3 regions of the Aquitalea sp. ASV15 genome follow, and region 2 is predicted to be linked to each of the others. Evidence: predicted binding sites of a transcription regulator. Region 2 holds the regulator's gene; each other region holds the start of a gene.
The links. The regulator HrcA, encoded in region 2, represses chaperone genes, less so after heat shock. The targets are predictions, from matches to a motif close to ATTAGCACTCGNNNNNNNCGAGTGCTAAT.
Positions count from the first base shown of each region.

Region 1 (4,835 bases), on a different contig from region 2:
TGGCCGGCCTGTTTGGTGGCGGCAAGATTGACGAGGACTTGTACGAAGAGCTGGAAACCGTACTGCTGACTGCCGACATGGGCATGGATGCCACGGTCCACCTGCTGCAAGACGTGCGCGCACGGGTCAGCCTGAAGGGCCTGAAAGACGGCAGTGAGCTGAAGGGCGCCCTTAAGGATTCGCTCAATGAACTGATCCATCCCCTGGAAAAGCCGCTGGATGTCAGCGGCAAAAAGCCCTTTGTGATCATGATGGCCGGGGTGAATGGCGCCGGTAAGACCACCTCCATCGGCAAGCTGGCCAAATACTATCAACAGCAAGGCAAGAGTGTACTGCTGGCAGCTGGCGATACCTTCCGCGCCGCGGCGCGCGAACAGCTGATGGCCTGGGGCGAGCGCAACAACGTCACCGTGATTGCCCAGCAAGGTGGCGATGCCGCCGCCGTGTGCTTTGATGCCATCCAGGCCGCCACCGCCCGTGGCATCGACATCGTCCTGGCGGATACCGCGGGTCGCCTGCCGACCCAGCTGCACCTGATGGAAGAAATCAAGAAGGTCAAGCGCGTCATCCAGAAGGCGCTGCCGGATGCCCCGCATGAAATCATCCTGGTGCTGGACGCCAATATCGGCCAGAACGCCATCAGCCAGGTCAAGGTATTTGACGATGCCCTGGGCCTGACCGGGCTGATCCTGACCAAGCTGGATGGCACGGCCAAGGGTGGCGTGATTGCCGCCATTGCCAAGCAGCGGCCGATTCCGCTACGGTTTGTCGGTGTGGGCGAAAGCATCGACGATCTGCGCCCGTTCAACAGCAAGGATTATGTCGACGCCCTGTTCGACTGATCGACCTACTTCATAGAGCCCCGCGCCGGCAACTGCCTGCCGGCGGCAGCTCACCCGGCAGGCCCTGGCAGATGCGCCGGCCTGCAGCTCAGGATCAAGGGGAATGCAGCGCATGATTCAGTTCGACCAGGTCACCAAGCGTTATCCCGGTGGCAACGAAGCCCTGAAGAATCTTTCCTTTACCATCGACACCGGTGAAATGGCCTTTCTGGCCGGACACTCCGGTGCCGGCAAATCCACCCTGCTCAAGCTCGTCGCCGGCATTGAACGCGCCAGCAGCGGCAGCGTGATTGTCAGCGGCCAGAATCTGTCCAAGCTGCGCAGCAGTCAGATTCCTTATGTACGCCAGCATATCGGCATGGTGTTTCAAGACCACAAGCTGCTGTTCGACCGCTCGGTATTCGACAACGTCATGCTGCCGCTGGACATCATCGGCTTTGATCGTCGCGATGCCGCACGGCGGGTGCGTGCCGCGCTGGACAAGGTCGGCCTGCTGGCCAAGGAAAAATCCATGCCGATCCGTCTGTCTGGCGGTGAACAGCAACGCCTGTGCATTGCCCGTGCCGTGGTACACCGCCCCAGCCTGTTGCTGGCCGATGAACCCTCAGCCAACCTCGACCGTGCCTACGCGCTGGACATCATGGAGCTGTTCAAATCCTTCCATCAGGTAGGCGTGACCGTGGTGATTTCCGCCCATGACGAAACCCTGATGGAAGACTACGGCCGCCGCATCATCCGGTTGAAGGAAGGACAGTTCGCCGCATGAAACATTTTCTCTACCTGAACTGGCAAAGCGCCCGCCAGGCGCTGGTCAAGATCCTGCGCCAACCCTTCGGCAGCCTGCTGACCCTGCTGATGCTGTCCATCGCACTGGCCCTGCCCTTGTCGCTTTACCTGACCGTGAGCAGCATCCAGGAATGGGCGGGCCGGCTCACCGCCACGCCACAGATCACCCTGTTCATGGAACAATCGGCCGAAGAAGCCGACCTTGCCGCCGTCTCCAGCACCCTGACCAAGCATCCGCGCATCCAGAGTTACAGCTTTGTCGGCAAGAAGCAGGCACTGTCCGACCTGGAAAAGCGCAACGGCTTGCCGGGACTGAGTGACGGCCTGACCGACAATCCGCTGCCGGACGCCTTCGTCGTTACACCCAAGACGCTGGAACCGCACGAGCTGGAAATGCTGCAAAAAGAATTGTCCGGCCTGCCCATGGTGGAAACCGCTCAATTCGATGCCCGCTGGGCCAAACGCCTGTATGGCATGGTGGAAATGGGCAGACAGCTGACCTGGTTTCTTGGCGCTGCGCTGGGCATCGCCCTGGTACTGGTCACCCACAATGCGGTGCGCATGCAGATTCTGGCGCGTCGTGATGAAATCGAAGTGGCCAAGCTGATTGGCGCACCGGACAGCTTTATCCGCCGTCCTTTCATGTACCACGCCATGTGGCAGGGCCTGCTGGCCGGCCTGGCAGCCTGGGGGCTGACCAGCTGGCTGGTGATGACGGCGAACCCGGCCATTCACGAGTTTGCCCAGCTTTATAACGAAGCCGTACAACTGCGTGGCCTCAGCCCTGTCGAGTTGCTGGTCGTACTGGCCATTTCCTCCCTGCTGGCGATGCTGGGTGCGCGGCTGGCCTCCGACCATCACCTGCGACAGATTCAACCTCGTTAACAATCATTCTCTTTCATATTTGGCTGAATGTCGCTTATGGTGACATTCAGCCGATGTCGACCAGCAGGCTATTCCGGCAATTTCCACTGAAAAAACTATCAGTCTGATAGGAAAAATCATTGACGTTGGAACCTTTGCTTGCTAGCACTCTCAATATACGAGTGCTAACATAGCACTACCCAAGGAGGTAGTTACACTGATGACCACAACATTTGCCTTGCCCGTTCCGTCGTCCAGCGGCAGCCTGGAGCAATACATCCAGGCGGTGAACAGTGTTCCCATGCTGACCCCCGAACAGGAAACCGAGCTGGCCACCCGCTTCCAGCAAGACAATGATCTGGAAGCCGCTCGCCAGATGGTGCTGTCACACCTGCGTGTTGTCGTATCGATTTCACGCGGCTATGCCGGCTACGGCCTGCAACAGGCCGACCTGATCCAGGAAGGCAATATCGGCCTGATGAAAGCGGTCAAACGCTTCGAACCGGGCCGTGGCGTACGGCTGTTCTCCTTTGCCGTGCACTGGATCAAGGCTGAAATTCACGAATTCATCCTGCGCAACTGGCGTCTGGTGCGTATTGCCACCACCAAGCCGCAGCGCAAGCTGTTTTTCAATCTGCGCAGCATGAAAAGCAGTTTTTCGGCACTAAGCGAAAATGAAGCCCGGCAGATCGCCGAAGACCTCGGTGTCAAGCCGGAAGAAGTGCGCGAAATGGAAACGCGCATGAGCGGGCAGGATATCGCGCTGATTGCCGACGATGGCGATGATGAAGGATTCGCCCCCATCGACTGGCTGGCCGATGCCCATCACGAACCGACCCATGCCCTGGAACGCAAAGCCTTCGACCATCTGCAAACCGAAGGCATCGAATACGCACTGGCGTCGCTGGATGCCCGCAGCCGTCGCATTGTCGAAGCACGCTGGCTGGCTGACGATGGCGGAGCAACCCTGCACGAACTCGCCGCCGAGTTTGGCGTTTCCGCCGAGCGCATCCGCCAGATCGAGGCCAAGGCATTGAGCAAGATGAAGACTGCGCTGAGCGAAGGTGTGGTCATCGACAACTGATAAGCCGTTGCTGCAATGAAAAAGCCCGCGCCATCCAGCGCGGGCTTTGCTATTCAAGCTTAACCACTAGGGTTTAATCCCCTTCACCACCACGATATTTGACTGGCAGGCGGTCAAATACCTGCTGTGCAATCTTGCGCAGCGGCTGCCATGCCGGGACGTCTTCATCGATACCGTCCAGGTAATCCTTGGCATAAGTCGGGAAGGAGGCCAGCGCCGTACGCACCGTCTCCTGCGCCTCAGCCTCACGCCCGGCCAGCGCCAGCATTTGTGCCTTTTTCATCATCACATCGGGATAGGGGCGGAAAGCTGTCAGGCGTTCCTCCCATTGCAGCTTGCGCGCCAGATTGTCCTTGTCGGCCACCAGATAATCATCCAGTGTGCTTAGGGCATGGTAGGCAAACAGCGGCTGCTGCTCCATGATCTCGGCCAGCCGCAACTGCCGCTTGGCATCGCGCGCCGGATTATTCGTCTGGGTATACAGCCCCACCAGCTCGTTATAGGTGGACCAGGTCACCACCGACATATAGCCGATGAACAACATGCCCAGCATCCAACCCGCCCGCAGCAGCCAGCCGGCACGGTCGGTACGCGCAGGCGACATCGAGGCAAACACCACCAGCATCGCCAGGAAATACAGATACCACAGTGGATACTCCAGCATGGAGTGAATCAGCGTGACCGCCATGCAGCCAAGGGCCAGCATGCCTTCGGCCTCCGCCTGCTCGCTGAAGAAAGGCCAGATCACCCAGGCAAAGCCACCCAGCACCAGCAAGGTAATCGGCAAGCCCATTTCCACCAGCAATTGCAGAATCAGATTATGGCAATTGGTAAACAAGCCGCTGTTGAAGCCGGCTGATGCAAATTGCGGCAAGGGCTGCAAGCGCACACTTTCTGCCGCATATTGCGACCAGCCCACCCCCCACAGCGGGTGAGCCTTGAAACTCATCCAGGCCTTGCCCATTTCAGCCAGCCGGCGCGAGCCCATATCATCGCCATTGGCCGCCAGCCGCTCCACTCCAGAAGCATTGTTCACCGCAGCATGCGTCAGCACAGACAGCAGATGGTTCACCAGCGGCAAGGCAAACTGCGCCGCAAACACCACCACACAAGACAGCAGCATTGCCCACATCAGCCGGCGCGATACCGCCGACTGCATTCGCCAGTGCCACAGCCCGCCCAGCAAGGTCAAGGCCAGCAGATACAGCAAGGTGGTACGTGACGCGGCATAAGCCAGCATCAGCCCCAGCCACAGCACC
Region 1 covers NZ_JAELTZ010000057.1:12,084-16,918, reverse strand. The annotation lists gene ftsY (signal recognition particle-docking protein FtsY) at 1-842, shown strand, start outside; gene ftsE (cell division ATP-binding protein FtsE) at 955-1,608, shown strand; gene ftsX (permease-like cell division protein FtsX) at 1,605-2,513, shown strand; gene rpoH (RNA polymerase sigma factor RpoH) at 2,713-3,576, shown strand; gene JHD64_RS18220 (PglL family O-oligosaccharyltransferase) at 3,650-4,835, opposite strand, start outside.
Region 1: rpoH (RNA polymerase sigma factor RpoH) is a predicted target of HrcA. The motif match lies at 2,654-2,682, and genes of this name have one in related genera.

Region 2 (4,835 bases):
ACTGGCTGCGGGCCAGACTCAGGTCGTCGCGATCTTCCAGCACCTGGGCGATGTCTTCCTTGCCCACGCCACGCTGACGCATTTCCTGTTGCAGGCGGCGGCTGCCGTATTTCTGGCCCTTGATGTCGGCAAACTGCTGGGCAAAGCGGCTATCGGACTGCCAGTTGCGCTCGGCCAGTTCGTCCAGCAGGGTGGCCAGCTGTTCCGGGCTTTCGGCAAACGGCGCGAGCCGCCGCTCCAGTTCCCGCCGGGTGTATTCCCGGCGGGACAGGAGATCGACGGCTCGCGCCTTCAGGCTTTTTTCCATCGGCAAGCCGGTGCGTTTCACGCGTCCAGCATGTCGTCGGCCAGTTCCTCGTCGTTCTCGGTAATTTCTACCTTGATGCCGACGGCGTCACGGATCTTGGCTTCGATTTCCTGGGCAACTGCCGGATTGGCTTTCAGCCATTCGCGGGTATTGTCCTTGCCCTGGCCGATTTTCTGGCCGTTGTAGGCATACCAGGCACCGGACTTGTCGATAAAGCCATGCTTGACGCCCAGTTCGATGATTTCGCCTTCGCGGCTGATGCCTTCACCGTACAGGATGTCGAAATCAGCCTGGCGGAAGGGCGGCGATACCTTGTTCTTCACTACCTTGACGCGGGTTTCGTTGCCGATGACTTCGTCACCCTTCTTGATGCCGCCGACGCGGCGGATATCCAGGCGCACCGAGGCGTAGAACTTCAGGGCATTACCACCGGTAGTGGTTTCCGGGTTGCCGAACATCACGCCGATCTTCATGCGGATCTGGTTGATGAAGATCACCAGGGTGTTGGTGCGCTTGATGTTGGCGGTCAGCTTGCGCAGCGCCTGGCTCATCAGGCGGGCTTGCAGGCCCACGTGGCTGTCGCCCATTTCGCCTTCGATTTCCGCCTTGGGTACCAGGGCAGCCACCGAGTCGATCACGATCACGTCCACGCCGCTGGAGCGCACCAGCATGTCGCAGATTTCCAGCGCCTGCTCGCCGGTGTCCGGCTGGGAAATCAGCAGGTCTTCCACCTTGACGCCCAGTTTTTGCGCGTAGATGGGGTCCAGTGCGTTTTCCGCATCGATATAGGCGCAGGTGCCGCCCAGCTTCTGTGCTTCGGCCACGGCCTGCAGACACAGCGTGGTTTTACCGGAAGATTCCGGGCCGTAGATTTCCACGACACGGCCACGCGGCAGACCGCCGATACCCAGCGCCAGGTCCAGGCCCAGCGAACCGGTGGACACCACCTGCAGGTTTTCATTGATCTGGTTGTCGCTCATCCGCATGATCGACCCCTTGCCGAACTGCTTTTCGATCTGGGCAAGGGCAGCCGCCAATGCGCGGCTCTTGTCTTCTGACGCCATGCTGTCTCCAATTGCGTGTAGTGGGACCAATAGATGGGGGATTATCGCACAAAGCCAAGAGCCGACAAATGCGAATGGCCGCTTGAAATGATGTCAACACGCGCAACATGATATTGAGGGAGAGGCTGGCCGGAATCGTCTGGTCAGGTAAAATGAGAGCATGATGAACGAGCGCGCACAACGTCTGCTGAAAACGCTGATCGAACGCTACATCGCCGATGGTCAGCCGGTGGGATCGAAAACCCTGTCCATGCTGTCCGGCATGGAGCTGTCATCCGCGTCCATCCGCAACATTCTGGCCGACCTGGAGGGCATGGGGCTGATTGCCTCGCCGCATACCTCGGCCGGGCGTGTGCCCACGGCCAAGGGCTATCGCCTGTTTGTCGATCACCTGCTGACCATCCAGCCGCTGGAAGAGCTGGCCATGCGCGAGCTGGAAAGCAGCTTGCAGCCGGACAGCCCGCAACGCATTGCCCAGGCGGCCTCCACCTTGCTGTCCGATCTCACCCACTTTGCCGGCGTGGTGGTGACGCCGCAGCGCTCCGACGTGGCCTTCCGCCAGATCGAATTCCTGCGCCTGTCCGAGCGGCGCATCCTGATGATTCTGGTGACGCTGGATGGCGATGTGCAGAACCACCTGCTGACCACCGAGCGCGACTACAGCCCCAGCGAACTGATCGAAGCCGGCAATTTCATCAGCCAGCATTACGCCGGCCAGGGCCTCAGCGCCATTGCCAGCCTGGTGGCCAGCGAGCTGCGCGAATTGCAGGGCAATATCACCGAGCTGATGACCGCCGCCGTGCGCTTTGGCCAGAACTCGCTGGGCAGCCCCAGTGATGCGGTGGTGATTGCCGGCGGCATGAATCTGCTGAATGTGCGCGACCTGTCGGAAGACCTGTCGCGCCTGCGCGAGCTGTTTGCCACTTTCGAGCGCAAGACCGAACTGTTGAAACTGCTTAACCAGGGCCAGGATGCCCAGGGCGTGAACATTTTCATTGGCGAAGAGTCTGGTGTGATGACGCTGGACGAGTGTTCGGTGGTGACGGCGCCTTATCGCATCAACGGCCTGGTGGTGGGTACACTGGGTGTGGTCGGCCCCACCCGCATGGCCTACGAGCGGGTGATCCCCATTGTGGACATCACCGCCAGACTGGTGTCCAGTGCGCTCTCCTACTAAGCCGCCACGACGGCACCTAACGGAAACCCCTGATGAAACGATTGTTGATGGCTGCCGCCCTTGCCGGCGGCGTGATGTCCTCCCTGGCGCAAGCCGATGCCGCCTTTCTGGCCCGCCCCGATGTACAGCGCTATATCGACGAGCAGGTAGCCAGCGGCGTGTTCAATCGCCCGGAGCTGGAAGCGGTGTTTGCCAATGTGGAAATCAAGCCCAATATCATCGCCATTCTCGACAAGCCGTCCACTGCCCGGCCGTGGTATCAGTTCCGCTCCAGCTTTTATAACGAGCGCCTGCTGAAGAACGGCGTGGCCTTCTGGCAGCAGCATGCCGCCACCTTGCAGCGCGCCGAGCAGGTGTACGGCGTGCCGCCGGAAATGGTGGTGGCCATCCTGGGCATCGAAACCAATTATGGCCGCAATACCGGCAGCTTCCGTCTGGCCGACGCGCTGTCCACCATCGCCTTCAACTACCCGCGCCGCGCCGAGTACTTCCGCGGCGAGCTGACCGAATTCCTCAAGCTGGCCAAGGAAGAGCGCATCGACCCGCTGTCGCTGAAAGGCTCTTACGCCGGCGCCATGGGCCTGCCGCAATTCATGCCGTCCAGCTTCCGCAAATGGGCGGTGGATTTTGACGGCAGCGGCCATCGCGACATCTGGAACAATGTCGACGATGCCATCGGCAGCGTGGCGCATTACTTCCAGCTGCAAGGCTGGCGCCATGGTGACGACGTGATCGTGCCGGCAGCCGTGCAACCCGGCGTGGATGTCAGTGCGCTGGTGGCCGACAAGTTCAATCTGCACCTGACGGTGGGCGAACTGAAAGCCCGTGGCGTGTTGCCGCAGGCCCAGGTAGCCGACCATGTGCAGGCAGTGCTGGTGCCGCTGGAAACCGCGCCGGGGGTCACCGAATACTGGCTGGGTCTGAATAATTTCTACGTCATCACCCGCTATAACAAGAGCACCCTGTATGCCAAGGTGGCACAGGAACTGGCCGATGAATTGCGTTTGCGCTACCTGAACACCCAGGCGCTGCAAGCAGCCCAGCCGGCTGCCACGCCAGCAGAGCCCACCCCGGCCCCGTAAGGCCGGGCCAGCCGGCAGGCGGCTCCAGCCAAAAGGAGTCGCCTTGCCGGCCAATTGCCATTAAAATCCGCCCCCATGAGCTATCAAGTCCTTGCCCGCAAGTGGCGCCCCAAACGCTTTGCCGATCTGGTCGGTCAGGAGCATGTGGTGCGCGCCCTCTCCAATGCCCTGAAAGAAGAGCGGCTGCACCATGCCTATCTGCTGACCGGCACCCGTGGGGTGGGCAAGACCACCATCGCACGCATTCTGGCCAAGAGCCTCAACTGCGAAACCGGCACCACGGCCGAGCCTTGCGGCGAGTGTTCCGCCTGCCGCCAGATTGACGCAGGGCGCTTTGTCGACCTGCTGGAAATCGACGCCGCCTCCAATACCGGCATCGACAATATCCGCGAGGTGCTGGAAAACGCCCAGTACGCGCCCACTTCCGGCCGCTTCAAGGTCTACATCATCGACGAAGTGCACATGCTGTCCAAGAGTGCCTTCAACGCCATGCTGAAGACGCTGGAAGAGCCGCCGGCCCACGTCAAGTTCATCCTGGCCACCACCGACCCGCAAAAAGTGCCGGTGACCGTGCTGTCGCGCTGCCTGCAGTTTTCCCTGCGCAACATGACGCCGCAGCAGGTGGCCGGCCATCTGGCCCATGTGCTGGAAGTGGAGCAGCAAAGCTTCGAACCGGCCGCGCTGGCCCTGCTCGGTCGTGCCGCCGCCGGCTCCATGCGCGATGCCTTGTCGCTGCTGGATCAGGCCATTGCCTATGGCATGGGCGAGGTCAGGGAAGACGGCGTGCGCGCCATGCTGGGTGCGGTGGATCGCCGTTATCTGTTCGTACTGCTGGAGGCGCTGGCGGCTGGTGATGGCCCGCGCCTGATGGCCGAGGCCGAACAACTGGCGCAGCGTGGCATCGGCTTTGACAGTGTATTGGCCGAAATGGCCGTCTTGCTGCAGCAACTGGCCATGGCGCAGACCGTGCCCACGGCTATTGCCGACGACGAGCCGGAACGCGAAGCCCTGTTTGCGCTGGCCAGCCTGATCGCGCCGCAAGATGTGCAGCTGTACTACCAGATCGCCATTCATGGCCGTAAAGACCTGGCACTGGCACCGGATGAACATGCCGGCTTCAATATGACCCTGCTGCGCATGCTGGCCTTCCATCCGGCCCAGGCCCAGCCAGACAGCGTGGCCGCACCACGCAGCAATACTGCTGC
Region 2 covers NZ_JAELTZ010000056.1:12,429-17,263, forward strand. The annotation lists gene recX (recombination regulator RecX) at 1-307, opposite strand, end outside; gene recA (recombinase RecA) at 325-1,371, opposite strand; gene hrcA (heat-inducible transcriptional repressor HrcA) at 1,532-2,548, shown strand; gene mltB (lytic murein transglycosylase B) at 2,581-3,630, shown strand; gene dnaX (DNA polymerase III subunit gamma/tau) at 3,706-4,835, shown strand, end outside.

Region 3 (4,835 bases), on a different contig from region 2:
GTTATGCCGGGTAAATGAGAAACCTTCTCGCCCAGCGCCTGCACGCCGTAGCGCTCGGTTACATGGTGCCCGGCGGCAATGAATGCCACGCCATACTCGTTGGCCAGATGGAAACATTGCTCCGAGACTTCGCCGGTGACAAATGCATCAACACCGAGCCGGATGGCTTCCTGAAAAAAAGACTGCGCCCCTCCCGTACACCAGGCCAGCCGGCGCACCGGCCGCTCGGCCGGGCCCAGCAGCATGGCCTGCCGGCCGAGGCTGAGCGAAATGGCCTCGGCCAGCTCTGCTGCCGTGGCAGCCGCCGGCCAGCGGCCATGCCATAACAATCCCTGCTCCCCCGTCTGTCCCTCGACCTGCCAGCCCAGTCGCTTGGCGAGCGTGGCGTTATTGCCCAGTTCTGCATGCCCATCCAGTGGCAGATGGTAAGCGATCAGGCTGATGTCATGCTGCAACAGTTTGGCCACGCGCGCACGCTTCATGCCCACCAGCCGGGCATCCTCTCCCTTCCAGAAATAGCCGTGATGCACCAGGATGGCATCGGCGCGGCGGGCAATCGCCACATCAATCAGTGCTTGTGAGGCAGTCACTCCCGTGATGATATGCCGTACCTCTGCCCTGCCCTCTATTTGCAAACCATTGGGCGCGTAGTCCTGATAGCGCCATGGCTCCAGCCATTCATCGATGCTGGCAATCAATTGCGGTAATTGCATGATCCGTCCTTGCGAAATGAGCTGCCGCCTATTGTGCCAGAGAAGCCAGCGGCACCCCGTCATCGTGCAGAAAAACAAAAACCCCGCACAAGTGCGGGGTTTTCAGGTTCAGCGAGAGGCCGAAGCAGCTTACATCATGCCGCCCATGCCACCCATGCCGCCCATGTCCGGCATGCCGCCAGCAGCCGGCTTGTCTTCCGGCAGTTCGGCGATCATGCAGTCGGTGGTCAGCATCAGGCCGGCAACGGAAGCAGCGTGTTGCAGGGCCGAGCGGGTTACCTTGGCCGGATCCAGCACGCCCATTTCCAGCATGTCGCCGTATTCGCCGGTAGCCGCGTTGTAACCGAAGTTACCCTTGCCTTCCAGCACCTTGTTCACCACGACCGACGGCTCGTCGCCAGCATTCTTGACGATCTGACGCAGCGGGGCTTCGATGGCCTTCAGCACGATCTTCACGCCAGCATCCTGATCGACGTTGTCGGTCTTCAGGCTGTCCAGGGTGGAACGGGCACGCAGCAGGGCCACGCCACCACCAGCTACCACGCCTTCTTCCACAGCGGCGCGGGTAGCGTGCAGCGCGTCTTCCACGCGAGCCTTCTTCTCTTTCATTTCCACTTCGGTGGCCGCGCCAACCTTGATCACGGCAACACCGCCGGCCAGCTTGGCCACGCGCTCTTGCAGTTTTTCGCGGTCGTAATCGGAAGAAGCTTCTTCGATCTGGCGACGGATTTCACCAACACGGGCCTGGATGGCATCAGCCTGACCAGCGCCATCGATGATGATGGTGTTTTCCTTGCCCACTTCGATACGCTTGGCTTGGCCCAGCATGTCGAGTGTGGCTTTTTCCAGGGTCAGGCCCAGTTCTTCGGCAATCACGGTACCGCCGGTCAGGATGGCGATATCCTGCAGCATGGCCTTGCGACGGTCGCCAAAGCCCGGAGCCTTGACAGCAACCACCTTCAGGATGCCGCGGATGGTGTTGACCACCAGGGTAGCCAGCGCTTCGCCTTCAACATCTTCGGCGATGATCAGCAGCGGACGACCGGACTTGGCTACTTGCTCCAGTACCGGCAGCAGGTCGCGGATGTTGGAAACCTTCTTGTCGAACAGCAGAACAAACGGATTGTCCAGAGCGGCAATCTGTTTTTCCTGATTGTTGATGAAGTACGGGGACAGGTAGCCGCGGTCGAACTGCATGCCTTCCACCACGTCCAGCTCGTTGTTCAGGCTCTTGCCGTCTTCAACGGTGATCACGCCTTCCTTGCCCACTTTTTCCATGGCGGTGGCGATGATTTCACCGATATCGGCATCGGAGTTGGCGGAAATGGAGCCAACCTGGGCGATTTCCTTGCTGGTGGCACATGGCTTGGCGATCTTGGCGATTTCACCTACCAGGGAAATCACCGCCTTGTCGATGCCACGCTTCAGGTCCATCGGGTTCATGCCGGCGGCAACAAACTTCATGCCTTCCTGCACGATGGCCTGTGCCAGTACGGTGGCAGTGGTGGTACCGTCGCCGGCCACGTCGGAAGTCTTGGAAGCCACTTCCTTCACCATCTGCGCGCCCATGTTTTCGAACTTGTCTTTCAGTTCGATTTCCTTGGCAACGGAAACACCATCCTTGGTGATGGTCGGCGCGCCAAAGGAGCGGTCCAGTACCACGTTGCGGCCTTTCGGGCCCAGGGTCACCTTGACAGCGTCAGCCAGGATGTTGACGCCAACCACCATCTTGGCACGAGCGGAATCACCAAACTTTACGTCTTTTGCAGCCATTCTCAAATCTCCAGAATTCTATAGGGTCGTTTAGAAGTCGGTATGGGTCGGAATTACTCGACGATGCCCATTACATCTTCCTCGCGCATCACGAGGACTTCTTCACCGTCAACCTTGACGGACTGACCGGAGTACTTGCCGAAAATCACTTTGTCACCAACTTTCAGTTCCAGCGGACGGCGCTCGCCATTGTCCAGAACCTTGCCGTTACCGACAGCCAGCACCTCGCCCATGTCGGGCTTTTCAGCAGCTGCACCCGGCAGAACGATACCGGAAGCAGTCTTTTCTTCAGCCTCAAGGCGCTTGATAACAACACGATCGTGCAGCGGACGAATTGCCATTGATCTCTCCTAATACAAGTGGCTGTTGAAAGCAAAAATCATCTGCCAGGATGGCAGTACGGGGCGGGCTTTAGCACTCACCCCTGACGAGTGCTAATAATAGGGACGGGGAAACGATGTTTCAAGAGGGGGGCCGGCAAAAACTTGCCAGCCCTTGCCGGCATTAAGTGAAGGTTCAGCGCGAAGAGTCGTCGCGCCGCAACACCATCCAGCGCGGGGTCTTGAAACGGACAATCATGCGGTACAGCCGCAGATAGGCCAGTACAAACAGCAGCACCAGCAGCATCAGCACCCAGGTGTGATTCCAGAACAGCATGGCCGGCACCACCGAAAAAGAGGCCAGGGCCCACAGATAAGGGGAGGTCATGCTATTGCGCTGGGTCAGATGGTGGGCCTCTTTGGAGCCGACCATCCACAACACCATGCGCTTGTACACCATCTGGTGCAGATGGAGTGCATCCGGGTAGCCCACCGCCCGCCCCTGCAGAAACTTGCGCCGGTAAATGGAAAAAATAGTCTCAAAAACCGGATAAATCACACACAACAGGGGAAACCACGGCGACACCGCCGGATTGCGCGCCACCAACAATACGGATATTTCGGCAATCATGAAGCCGATCAGATAGGCTCCGCCATCTCCGGCAAAAATCAGCCCACGCGGAAAATTCCAGAACAAAAAACCGAAGATGGCTCCGACCATGGCAAAGCACACGCTCATCAATACAATGTCCTGCACTTTAAAGCAGACATAAGCAATGGCCAGGAAGATGAACACCGCCACCATGCCCGACAAGCCGTTATAACCATCGATGATGTTGACCGCATGCGCCACGCCGCCCACTGCCACCATGGTCAGCAGCAGGGACAGCCACCAGTAATGCCCCAACAAGGTATCGATCAGCGGAATATCCAGTCGAGCCAGCCCGGCCCCCAGCAGGAAATAGCCCAGCGCCGCTGCCACAAAGGTGGCGAGCAGGCGCGGCAAAGGGCCGATTTTCTTGGTGAGATCCTCGACAAAGCCCGCAGCAAATGCCGGCAAGGCCGACAACAACAGTAACAAAACCCAAACCGAAGAATTCAGAAATCCAGATAGCGCACACCCGACAATCAGACCAATCATGATGGGCAATCCACCAATTCTGGGCACTGGTGTCGCATGAAATTTCTGCACACCATTGACATCACTATCCGTTGAATAGCGGGAATGCAAATGAGAGTAACGGATCAACAACAGCCCCGAAAAAAGCGAAGCCGACAGCGCGAGCAATAGTATCTGCAACATAGGAAGTCAGGGCCTGAAAGGGCGTAAAAGTGTAATTAACCGTATTCGTAGAGCAGTCACAGGACCGTCCGGTAAGAAGCTGGCCGATTTTGTCTTATAATATCCGCCTTGCAAGCGGATACATTGCAATAATTAACAGCGGGCTACTTTACCATGGCTCTGCCCATAGCAAAAACCACTTACTTATTGGAATTGTTAAATGATATTGGTGACTGGCGGTGCCGGCTTCATTGGAGCCAACTTTGTTCTGGACTGGCTGAATGGCAGTGACGAAGCTGTCATCAACCTGGACAAGCTGACTTACGCCGGCAATCTGCAAACCCTCTCCAGCCTGGAAAACAACCGACGCCACCTGTTTGTCCAGGGCGATATTGGCGACCGGGAACTGGTCAGCCGACTGCTACAGGAGCATCAGGTCCGCGCTGTCATCAATTTCGCAGCAGAAAGCCATGTTGACCGCTCCATCCACGGCCCTGGCGACTTCATTCAGACCAATGTCGTGGGCACTTTCAACCTGCTGGAAGCGGTGCGCGCTTACTGGAATGGTCTGGAAGGCGAAACCAAAGCAGCCTTCCGCTTCCTGCACGTTTCCACCGATGAAGTGTACGGGACCCTTTCCGCCACTGACGCACCATTCAGTGAAAACAACCGCTACGAACCCAACAGTCCGTACTCGGCCAGCAAGGCCGCCTCGGACCACCTGGTACGCGCCTGGCACCATACTTA
Region 3 covers NZ_JAELTZ010000008.1:20,059-24,893, forward strand. The annotation lists gene JHD64_RS05165 (Nif3-like dinuclear metal center hexameric protein) at 1-713, opposite strand, end outside; gene groL (chaperonin GroEL) at 843-2,486, opposite strand; gene groES (co-chaperone GroES) at 2,540-2,827, opposite strand; gene JHD64_RS05180 (glycosyltransferase) at 3,003-3,887, opposite strand; gene rfbB (dTDP-glucose 4,6-dehydratase) at 4,309-4,835, shown strand, end outside.
Region 3: groES (co-chaperone GroES) is a predicted target of HrcA. The motif match lies at 2,897-2,925, and genes of this name have one in related genera.